3 regions of the Lysinibacillus irui genome follow, and region 1 is predicted to be linked to each of the others. Evidence: riboswitches for the same ligand, from Rfam matches in the RefSeq annotation. Region 1 holds a riboswitch; each other region holds the start of a gene.

Region 1 (3,500 bases):
TAGACGATGCCAATATCATCAAATACAGCTCGATAACAGGCCATACCACAGCCATTGAAGCCAATATTTAATGTTTTAGGTAAGGACATGCCGCCTAGTTTTTCTTGTATTTCTTCCGCATATGGAATGGAATCAGCCTTTTCACCGTAGCAAAAATCACAAGCCTTCAATGACAGGACATCCCCAATAGGCGCTAATAAAAAGCCTACTTCCTGTAATTTCTCTGTAATGCGTTCAGGCTCTGTCGTCGGAATTTTTAAGTGGATTTGATGGTCTGGCGTATATTCCATCGTACCCTCTTCTCCAACCACCTCTGCTAATGTCATCATTTGCTGTGGTGTGAAAAACTTATTGGCTACCCCTGGACTTACTGCTAGCTCAAAAATAGATTCTATTTTTTGCTGCACAAGCTTCGGCGGCGTGACCTTAATTGCACTTGTTCCTTTCACCATGGCGAGTGCCGCTGTTGCCATTTCAAGCGCTGTTTTTTTCGGCCGAGGCGTAGCCGCTACACTGGGTTTATTAAATCGGCCAGCATTAGGGTCTGCTGCAAAGTCATCACGTGCAGTCCCTGTCTCTTGGTTCATTGCCCACGGCTCATTTTCTTCACGTAAACGCTGATGTGGTCGTAATGGCTGTTTTTCTTCCCCAAGTGTATATTTACGCTGGTAGCCACGTGGCGTAATCATTTTATTATCATAGAAAAATGTCGATGAATTCCCGATAATCACGGTTGTCAGCATACCAATATCATGTTCGAGCATTTCTGCTAATGTTGTCATCGTCACTTCCTGACGTTCTCTATAGGCACTTTTTACAAGTCCTACTGGTGTGTCTGGCGAGCGATATTCTAAGAGAATTCGTTGTGCTTCTACAATTTGTCTTGTTCTCCTACCACTTTTAGGATTGTATAAAGCAATAACAAAATCAGCCATTGCAGCAGCCTCGACACGCTTTGCAATTAAATTCCATGGTGTTAGGTGATCACTCAGACTAATGGTACAAGCATCATGCATAATCGGAGCCCCTAGTAAACTAGCACATGAATTGATTGCTGAAATACCAGGAACTATTTCTACTTCAATGCCTGTAGCTTCTGTCCAGCCTAATTCGATTAACACTTCGTACACTAATCCCGCCATACCATATACGCCCGCATCCCCACTCGAAATTACGGAGACGATGCTGCCTGCTTCTGCTTGACGAACAGCCTCTTGAGCACGTGATACCTCTTCTGTCATTCCGGTACTGACAATAGACTTTGCACTGACTAAATCTTGAATAAGCTCTACATAGGTTTTATAGCCTATGATCATATCACTTTGTTGTAAAGCTTCTACTGCTCGTGTCGTAATATGCTTAAAATCTCCAGGTCCAAAGCCCACTACGAAAATTTTCCCTTTTTGCGCCATGCTGTTACCCCTCTTTCACCTTTTCGATCCCTTTAATGGCTGTCGTTTGTGCTGTACGCTGTAATGTACCTTCCCGAAGTGTAAAGACATGTTCGTTGTATAATGTTTCATGATGTAAATCTTGTACGAGTATTCTTGCATGCTCTGTTGATGGCACTCGATACCAATTTCCTTGTGGATAGGCGATGACTACACAAGCATCCTTGCATCGTCCATTACAGCGCGTTCTTGTCGTATGTATTTCCTGATCGAGTGCTTGTCGCTGTATTTCATCTCGAATGGCTAAGGTAATTTCCTCAGCATCCTTTCTCATGCAGCTACTGCCATTGCAAATAAAGAGATGTGTTTTCATCCCCTCTAAATTCCATGTTGTCATCTTCTGTCTCCCCTCATTTGCTTTCTGGAAAAAGAAAAAACCCTCACTCTTAACGAAGAGTAAAGGTTTTGTAGAAGCCAAATAAAAACGAATAGAATAAAATACAGGTACTCGCTCTCGCTTCAACTTCTCCCTCCGAAAAGTTTGCATGCACAATCAAATAAGCAGGTTTCCTGACTTAAGCTTCATTTTACTATCGCACCTTCCCAAGTTTTCACCAGTGGTACCTGCGAATTCATCAGCTATTACAGTAGCGGGGGCTGTATTGGATTTTCACCAATTTCCCTATTATCTCGAGCTATTCGAGCACTTATTGACGTTTTATATGAAATTTATTATCTTCTTCAATTGTTTAGAAAACTGTCTCTATCATATCTTATTATTTTAAAATTTCAATATTTCTTTAAAAATTTATGACAAATTTATCAATTTTGCTCGAATCTTATTCTTTAAAAAACTAAGTTCTCCTTACTTCTATCTAAATTTTCTATATGGATATGCAATTAAAAATTTTTATATAAAAAAATCTAGCACAATTATGGAAATTTATGTTACACTTTGTCGTGAAATCTCACAACTTTATGTTTTTTCGGTGTAAAATGCTTGCCATTTTACTTAAAAGGGAAGCCGGTTTGAATCCGGCGCGGTCCCGCCACTGTAATAGGGAGCTTTATAGATAATGTCACTGTCCAATGATGGGAAGACCTATAAAGTGTTGAACTAGAGCCAGGAGACCTGCCGAAAAAAAGGTGATCGTTTCAACCTACGAGGATAGGTGTGCGGCTTAGCAGATGAGAATGATTTGCTTTTTTTAGCTATGCACTTTTCCAGCAGCGGAGAAGTGCTTTTTTATTTTACGCACGCTACATTCTTAAAAAACTAATCGTTAGGAGGAAAGCTTTTGACATTTTCATGGTGGAAACTTAGTTATTTTTTATTGGCCTTGTTAATCGTGCCAAACCGAGCCTTTGCTATGCATATCATGGAAGGCTTTTTACCCATTGAATGGGCCATTTTTTGGTGGGTCATCACGACTCCCTTTATTATTCTAGGATTGCGTTCCATTCGAAAAACAATGGAAGAAAACCCTGAAACAAAAATGCTCTTAGGGCTTTCAGGAGCCTTTGCTTTTGTGCTATCGGCCTTAAAGATCCCCTCTGTTACCGGGAGCTGCTCCCACCCAACTGGCGTTGGACTTGGAACAGTTTTATTTGGACCTTTAGCAATGAGTGTCATTGGGACGATTGTGTTATTATTCCAATCATTACTATTAGCGCATGGTGGTATCACTACTTTAGGAGCCAATGCCTTTTCTATGGCTATTGTCGGTCCGTTTATTGCTTACTTTGTTTTTAAAGGGGCTCAACAAATAGGGTTGTCATTTTCACTTGCCGTTTTCTTTGCCGCTATGCTTGGTGACTTAGGTACATATATTGTGACTTCTGTCCAACTAGCACTAGCCTTCCCTTCAGAGGTTGGAGGTTTTATGGCATCCTTTACAAAGTTCGCAGGAATTTTTGCCTTAACTCAAATTCCGTTAGCCGTTAGTGAAGGAATTTTAACAGTCATTGTGATGAATTTCTTGAAAAAATACAATGTCAGCGAATTAAAAACTTTACGTGTTTTCTCTACAAAGGAGGCACATTAAAATGAAACGTAATGTATTGCTATTAGTGATTGTAGTGCTGTTAGCCATCATCCCACTGTTCATC
Region 2 (3,500 bases), 1.4 Mb from region 1:
ACCCTTTGCTGGTATTTGAATATATCGAGCATGTGAGAACACGGGGTTAGGATTATGCTGTGCTTCCTTGTTGTCACGGTAATCAAAAATAGTTTTAATACCTAACATTTCAAATCGCTCTTTATCTGCTGATGTCATTTTACCAAGTGCTGCAGATCGGTAGAATAAACCCTTCTTTACAATACGTCCATCCCTTGTCTTATATCCCCCCATATCTCGGAAATTATAGACTGCCTCAAACGGAATAACCTGTGTATCTAACTGTTCCATTCACTACCCTCCCTAAATTATTAAGCATTCTTACCTTTATTCTATAGAACAAATTAAATTAATTCCAATTTTCACGCTAGGTAATAACTAACCATATAAAAATGGCTAGCCGTTAGATCAGCTAGCCTTGAATTGTTATTTAAATAACTCTGGATACACAGCTTTAGCTACTAATTCTACTGCTTCTCCAATACGTGGACCAGGACGATTAGAGATATCAGTATCAAGAGACTGTACAGCTTTATCTTGAATAGCTTTCACAGTATTCCAACCATCACGTGTCAAAATTTCCCCTATAGGATCTTCTGTATAGTTTACTGTTGTTAATATAACCTCTGGATTTTTCGCAATAACCTCTTCCTCAGACACTTGCGCCCAATTGTCTAAATCAGCAAAGACATTCTTAACATTGGCTGCATTTAATATTTCTTGCTGGAAAGTTCCAGCGCCTGCCGTATAAATATCTGGCTTAGGACTAATCTCTAAATAAACATTTTTCGGTGCTTTTACTTCTTTCACCTTTGTTTGTACTTCAGTAATTTTCGCTTTAATCTGTTCGTTTAATTCATTTCCTTTATCTTCAACACCCATTACAGCAGCTAGTTGTTCAATATCCCCATAAACATCATCAAATGATGTGGCAGATTCAATAACAAATACTTTCAGTCCCGCATCTTCTAATGGTTTCAATGCATCCTTAGAGCCAATTGTGTAAGCAATGACCACATCTGGCTTTAAGGCTATAATGCGTTCACTATCGAAATTCTGAGAATCAGATACTCGTTCGATTTTTTGTGCTGCTTCTGGATATGTGTCATACTCTGTTGCTCCTACGATTTTCTCACCAACACCTAGTGCAAATAAAATCTCCGTATTACTTGGTTGTAAGGAAACAATAGTTTTTGGTACTTCTTTAAATTCTACTTCTACACCACGATCATCTGTTACTTTGTAGGTTGTTTGTTCAGTTTGTTGCGTATCCTGTGAAGCCTCTTTATTTTTTGTATCTTCTGAGGTACCACAACCTGCTAAAACTAATATTAGTACTAGCACTGATAGCCATTGGAAATTAAATACTTTCTTCATTCTTACTCTCCCTTTTCTTTTTCATTGGATAGGATTTACTAATAAACGGTATTTCAGCTATACCTGCTTGGTGATTCATATAGACTGCCATGACAAAGCATACATTTGCTAACAAGCCTAAGTAGTCGAAAAGGATAGCTGGTACCTCTCGTTCCTCTGAAACCTTATGTAATGTACGATATGATTTTTTGGCTTCACTGCGGCAAAGATGTAAAGCAGCAGCAGCCTCTGTGCCCTGAGGTAAAACAAAACTTTGTATTTCTTCCTTCACATGACGAACATAAAAGTCATAGCGTTCGCTTAACCAAGAAAGATCTTCTTCTGTTACTGCTAGCTTTCCTCGGACTGAACCATTGACATGGTAAGCCATAGGTAATATAAGCAGCAAATCATCTACGACAACTTGTACATCCTCCTTTTTTACTGCAGCTAATGCAACCCCTAGATGTGTTGTGAGACTATCTGTTCGAATCTCATAATCAACCGTTGAAGCCTTCTCACGCATAAACGGATAACAAGAATAACGTGCATCCTTTTTCACTTGATGTACCCCCTTCCCATTTTGATAAATTCTTACATGAACGATAGCATAAAAAAACGCCGCTCCTTTAAGCAAAGGAACGACGAAAATAACATAATGATTGCCAATTACTATGACATTACCTATGTAATTTGCCGTATATCCTCCTAGCTTCCGAAGAGTTGTTATACGTTCAAATAAAGGTCGGTCTCCTGGCTTGTACAGTTCATTAATGAATTTTAATGAGCTATAAAGAACCTTCCCATCTCCTTGGAGACAGTGGTATATCTTTATAATGGCTGTACTTACAGTTGCGGAAACAGCTTCGGTTTTTCACCGAATTCCCGATTATGCTAGTTAGCACCTTTATTCTGCAAGAATATTTCATTTGTAAAGCAGTTTACCATATATTAATAGGAAAAAACAGTTGTACTCCAAATAGAAACTTTACATCCTGTACAAAAAAACACCATCTCGCTACTTTGAACGGATGGCTGCCTTATATTTCTTTTTGTGTTTAACTTCGTGCTCTTCATCAATTAAGCGGTGTGCAATAGCTATTAATTTAGAGTCATTCGTTTGATCATAAAGCTTTTTAAAAGAAATAATAATATCATAGCGAATAAGAGAGGGATGCTTTTCATCCAAACAGGTTTGAAATCTCTTAGCTAGATACGAGACAACTAAGTCTCTTTGTACTTGACCTGCTAATCCAATTTTCCAAATAGCTTGTAACGCGTTCCTCGCCGTGGCAAATCGCTCATCATACGTCACAGCCCAAATTTTCAAAAAATCCTCCAATACCCTTTCTTCTGGATCACTTTTTGCGGCTAAGGCACATAAAATTTGTGCAGCACGTGCACGAGCATGTCCATCTTTGTATGTAAGTGCTTGTACAAGCTGTTCCCATACTGCATATGTCCAATCTACGGGCTCCTGCATAATTTTCATTAGTTCCTCGTAAGATTCATATTGAATATCGTGGTCACGCTCTGTTAGATTACTAAAAAGTTGCAAAATCTCTTTTTCCATAATTTATCCCTACCTTTATTGATTCAGAACGTAATAAAATTTGATTTATGGTACACTTAACTTAATTTTTTCGCAAAGAAGGTGAGTTTATGAATAAATTTAATGCTAGGAAATTGATTTTTCGAGTAATTGTGATTCTATCCTTACTTGTAGCTGCCTATTTTATTATCCCTGTGTCCATGCCTTTACTATTTGCAGGTATAAGTGCATTTTTCTTAGAACCAATCGTCATGTTCTTTAAAAGGCGATGGAAGATGTCACGGAAAATAGCAGTTGCTTTTATATACATAGTGAGTGTTATGGTTATATCTATTATTTGCTATCTGTCCATTACACAAATCATGTCGCAAATAATTTTACTATCTAAGCAAGCTCCCTATTATATTTCCAAGCTATCAGATATGTGGCTCCATATGCAAGAAAATATCTCTAAATATACAGAAGACTTTCCACCAGAAGTAAGTGCTTCACTTCAAAAAACCACAATGGATTTCATAAAAAAAGTTGAAGAATTCTTTTTAAGCTTCTTTAATTATAGCAAAGTTTCAGCCTTCTTTTCAGAAATTCCAAGCCTATTTATCAGTCTTCTCGT
Region 3 (3,500 bases), 1.2 Mb from region 1:
CGTAATAATAGCTGTACTTCCTACAGGAAACTTCGGATTTTCAGCAATTTTTAATGTAGCTGGTACTTCGCCTGAACTTGAATGGTTCATTGTCGAATGATCCATTTCTTCAGTCGTATGATTAGATGTAGACGCAGGCTTCGTTTGATCCTCCGTACAAGCAGATAAAGTAAGTAAAGCTAATACTGATAGTAGTGCCATTGACCATTTTTGTTTGAATATCATGTCATATCCTCCTCACTATTTGCTAATACTGTAGCAAATAAATGTGCAGAAATAATGGACATGATCTACTACCAAAAATCAAATCACATCTTTCATCTAACAAGAAAGATGTGAGGAATTATTTATTGAATGGGCATGATTTTCAATGTTTTTTGTAATCGATAGGCGAGGATGCCAGCGAAAATCGCTAAGATAAAATCTTTTGGTAGTGGGGGGATCATCCAGAGCCAAGCTAGTTTATATGAAAAGACCTCTGGTGCACTTGCCCATAGTTTGTAGGCAAAATACATCCAATTTGTCCCTAGGAAATAATTAAGCGCAGTTGCGATTAACGCTGCCGCAATATAGCTTTTCTTTGTTGCACTTCGTTCTACAATTAGTCCTGCAACAAATGCTGCTCCAATAAATGTAATAATAAACCCAAAGGTAGGGCTTAAAATTTGTCCAACTCCCCCACCAAAACGAGCAAAAACAGGCGCTCCTGCTAATCCTATGCACATATAAACTGTACAGGCGAGCGCACCCTTTCTGCTACCAAGAACCAGTCCTGCTAAAATAGCAAAAAACGTTTGTAGTGTAATCGGTACACCACCCACCATCATAAATGGGGCAAAGGAGGTAATATTAGCCCCTATCATCATAAGTGTTGAGAATAACCCAATATAGGTAATGTCAATAGTTCTTAATTTATGATGACTCTGTTGTGTAGCAGTAGCCATAAATTTCACCTCGTTATAAACCTTCTTACTGCTAGTGTAAAAAACGAATATAATTGTGTCAACCTTATTTTAATTTTAAGTTAACTCAATTATAGTGTAGACTAACTAATTATAAAAATGTATGATAGAATCGTCACAATTTTATAACTTTAAGTACTATTGGTGTGATATTTTTTGAATGTCACTTAAAAGGGAAGTCGGTGGAAGTCCGACGCTGTCCCGCAACTGTAACGAGGAGTCTTATAATATTTTTTGCCACTGTGTTAGTATGGGAAGGCCATTATAGGATGCTGATTCGAAGCCAGGAGACCTGCCATTAGTAATACCTGTAATGCCCACGAGGATGCAAGCAATTACGGACAATAGCTGGATATTTTCTGACTTTGTTTAATCTAGGGTATTTCTATGCGTATTTTCGTATGGAATACCTTTTTTTATTGCTTCATCCATCAATACTTAGTAGGAGCTTTAAACGGATGAATAAAAAATTTATGTTTTTTTCCTTAATACTTTTCTTCGTATTAATCGTTTCTATGACAATAGCCGTTATGGTTGGGTCTGTATCAGTTACACCCTTCTATGTATGGAAAGTTATTCTTTCTAAAATCCCCATTATACAAAATGGCATAGAGCAAGACTGGAGTCGCTCACAGGAAATCATTATTTGGCAAATAAGAGCACCACGTGTTTTACTCGCAGCTATTGTTGGAGCTGGTCTAGCTATTGCTGGGGCAGCAATTCAGGCACTTGTGAGAAATTCCATTGCTGACCCTTATATATTAGGGATTTCGTCAGGTGCAGCTGTTGGAGCGACCTCAGTAATTATTTTAGGTGCCTTTTCATTTTTAGGAATCTATGCTCTTTCTGTATCTGCATTTTTAGGGTCATTACTTGCCATTGCGCTCGTATTTTTCTTATCACGAGTTGGTGGTCGTGTCTCAATTTTTCGCTTGTTATTGGCGGGGATGGCTGTGTCCTTTATTTTAACGGCCGTTTCCAATTTCATTTTGATGATGTCGAAACAAGAAGGGGCTTTAAAGGCTGTTATGTTTTGGATGCTAGGGAGTCTAGCTGGAGCCAAGTGGAATAATATTGTAATCCCGGCTTTCATATTCTTCCTCGTATTTGGGCTACTATGGCTACACTATCGAAATTTAAATTTATTATTACTAGGGGAAGAGGCAGCTGTAACGTTAGGGGTTAATTTACAGCAATTTCGTATTCAGCTCATTTTACTTGTTTCGTTGTTAACTGGTGTACTTGTCGCAGTCAGTGGCTCTATTGGATTTGTGGGATTAATCATTCCACATATCGTTCGGTTAATTGTGGGGTCAAACTATAAATATGTGATATCTATTAGTGCTTTAATTGGAGGAATCTTTTTAGTGTGGGCAGATGCTTTTGCCCGAATAATCATCGCACCTCAAGAAATGCCAATTGGTATTATAACGGCCTTTTGTGGAGGACCATTTTTTATTTGGCTACTCCGTCGTAACAATTATTCTTTCGGTGAAGGAGACTAACTTATATGACATTAGAAGCAAAGCAGCTATCATTCTCCATTTACGATGAGCGTATACTACATGAAGTAAGTATTCAAATAAAAGAAAAACAACTTGTTGGACTCATTGGCCCTAATGGTAGCGGCAAATCCACATTGCTAAAAAATATGTACCGTCTGCTAAAACCGGAAAGTGGTACGGTATTATTAAACGAACAAGATATTTTAAAGCAATCAAGTAAATCGATTGCTAAAAATTTAGCCGTTGTTAGTCAAGAAACACCTGTTTTATTTGACTTCACCGTACATGATTTAGTCAGTATGGGAAGAACGCCACATAAAAAACTATTGGAGCTTGATCAAGAACAAGATTTCCGAATTGTGGCAGATGCTCTTCTACAAACTGGTATTTCACATTTGGAGAAACGAAGCTTTAGCTCTCTTTCCGGTGGAGAGAAAAAGCGCGTAATGGTTGCACGTGCTCTGGCACAACAAGCTAAGGTATTGATATTAGATGAGCCGACGAATCATTTAGATATACAGCATCAACTCCAGCTTATGGACTTAATTCAAACTCTACATTTAACTGTAGTCGCGGCTTTACATGACTTAAATATCGCAGCAATGTACTGTGATCAAATTTACGTTTTACAGAATGGACGAATAGTTTGTCATGGGACGCCAGAAGAAGTACTTACTCCAACGTTGTTACGGGAAGTATTTCATGTTTTTGCTGATATTCAAATACATCCACTAACTGGTAAGCCTTATCTTACATATGTTCCAGAGCAATTTGCCAAAAAGGTTAACCAATCATAAGAAAGTTAAAAGTCTATACATCTACCATCCTTTACAAGGAGTGAATGTATGAAAATAGCCTTTACGAAAATGCATGGTATTGGCAACAGCTATATTTATCTTGATCTTTTCAGGTATGATTATAATGACAATATCTTTTGTGAATTAGCTAAAAAGATAGCAAATGTCCATACAGGCATTGGCTCGGATGGATTAATTATTATTCAACCTTCTAAAATTGCTGACTGTGGTATGCG

What was found. Region 1 has a riboswitch for cobalamin ahead of OU989_RS13545 ((2Fe-2S) ferredoxin domain-containing protein). Riboswitches for the same ligand answer to the same signal wherever they lie in the genome.
Region 2: linked by a shared signal. The riboswitch ahead of OU989_RS20490 (hypothetical protein) and the one ahead of OU989_RS13545 ((2Fe-2S) ferredoxin domain-containing protein) in region 1 are both predicted to bind cobalamin.
Region 3: linked by a shared signal. The riboswitch ahead of OU989_RS19750 (FecCD family ABC transporter permease) and the one ahead of OU989_RS13545 ((2Fe-2S) ferredoxin domain-containing protein) in region 1 are both predicted to bind cobalamin.

What each region holds. Positions count from the first base shown of each region.
Region 1 is NZ_CP113527.1:2,676,326-2,679,825, forward strand. Features, by position in the region: gene cobJ (precorrin-3B C(17)-methyltransferase) at 1-1,412, opposite strand, end outside; gene OU989_RS13545 ((2Fe-2S) ferredoxin domain-containing protein) at 1,417-1,788, opposite strand; cobalamin riboswitch at 1,935-2,117, opposite strand; cobalamin riboswitch at 2,362-2,545, shown strand; gene OU989_RS13550 (energy-coupling factor ABC transporter permease) at 2,690-3,436, shown strand; gene OU989_RS13555 (energy-coupling factor ABC transporter substrate-binding protein) at 3,438-3,500, shown strand, end outside.
Region 2 is NZ_CP113527.1:4,077,759-4,081,258, forward strand. Features, by position in the region: gene OU989_RS20480 (tyrosine-protein phosphatase) at 1-270, opposite strand, end outside; gene OU989_RS20485 (ABC transporter substrate-binding protein) at 406-1,356, opposite strand; gene OU989_RS20490 (hypothetical protein) at 1,340-1,897, opposite strand; cobalamin riboswitch at 2,062-2,259, opposite strand; gene OU989_RS20495 (hypothetical protein) at 2,354-2,908, opposite strand; gene ytvI (sporulation integral membrane protein YtvI) at 2,998-3,500, shown strand, end outside.
Region 3 is NZ_CP113527.1:3,922,926-3,926,425, reverse strand. Features, by position in the region: gene OU989_RS19760 (YdhK family protein) at 1-225, opposite strand, end outside; gene OU989_RS19755 (biotin transporter BioY) at 348-944, opposite strand; cobalamin riboswitch at 1,088-1,276, shown strand; gene OU989_RS19750 (FecCD family ABC transporter permease) at 1,421-2,467, shown strand; gene OU989_RS19745 (heme ABC transporter ATP-binding protein) at 2,473-3,264, shown strand; gene dapF (diaminopimelate epimerase) at 3,313-3,500, shown strand, end outside.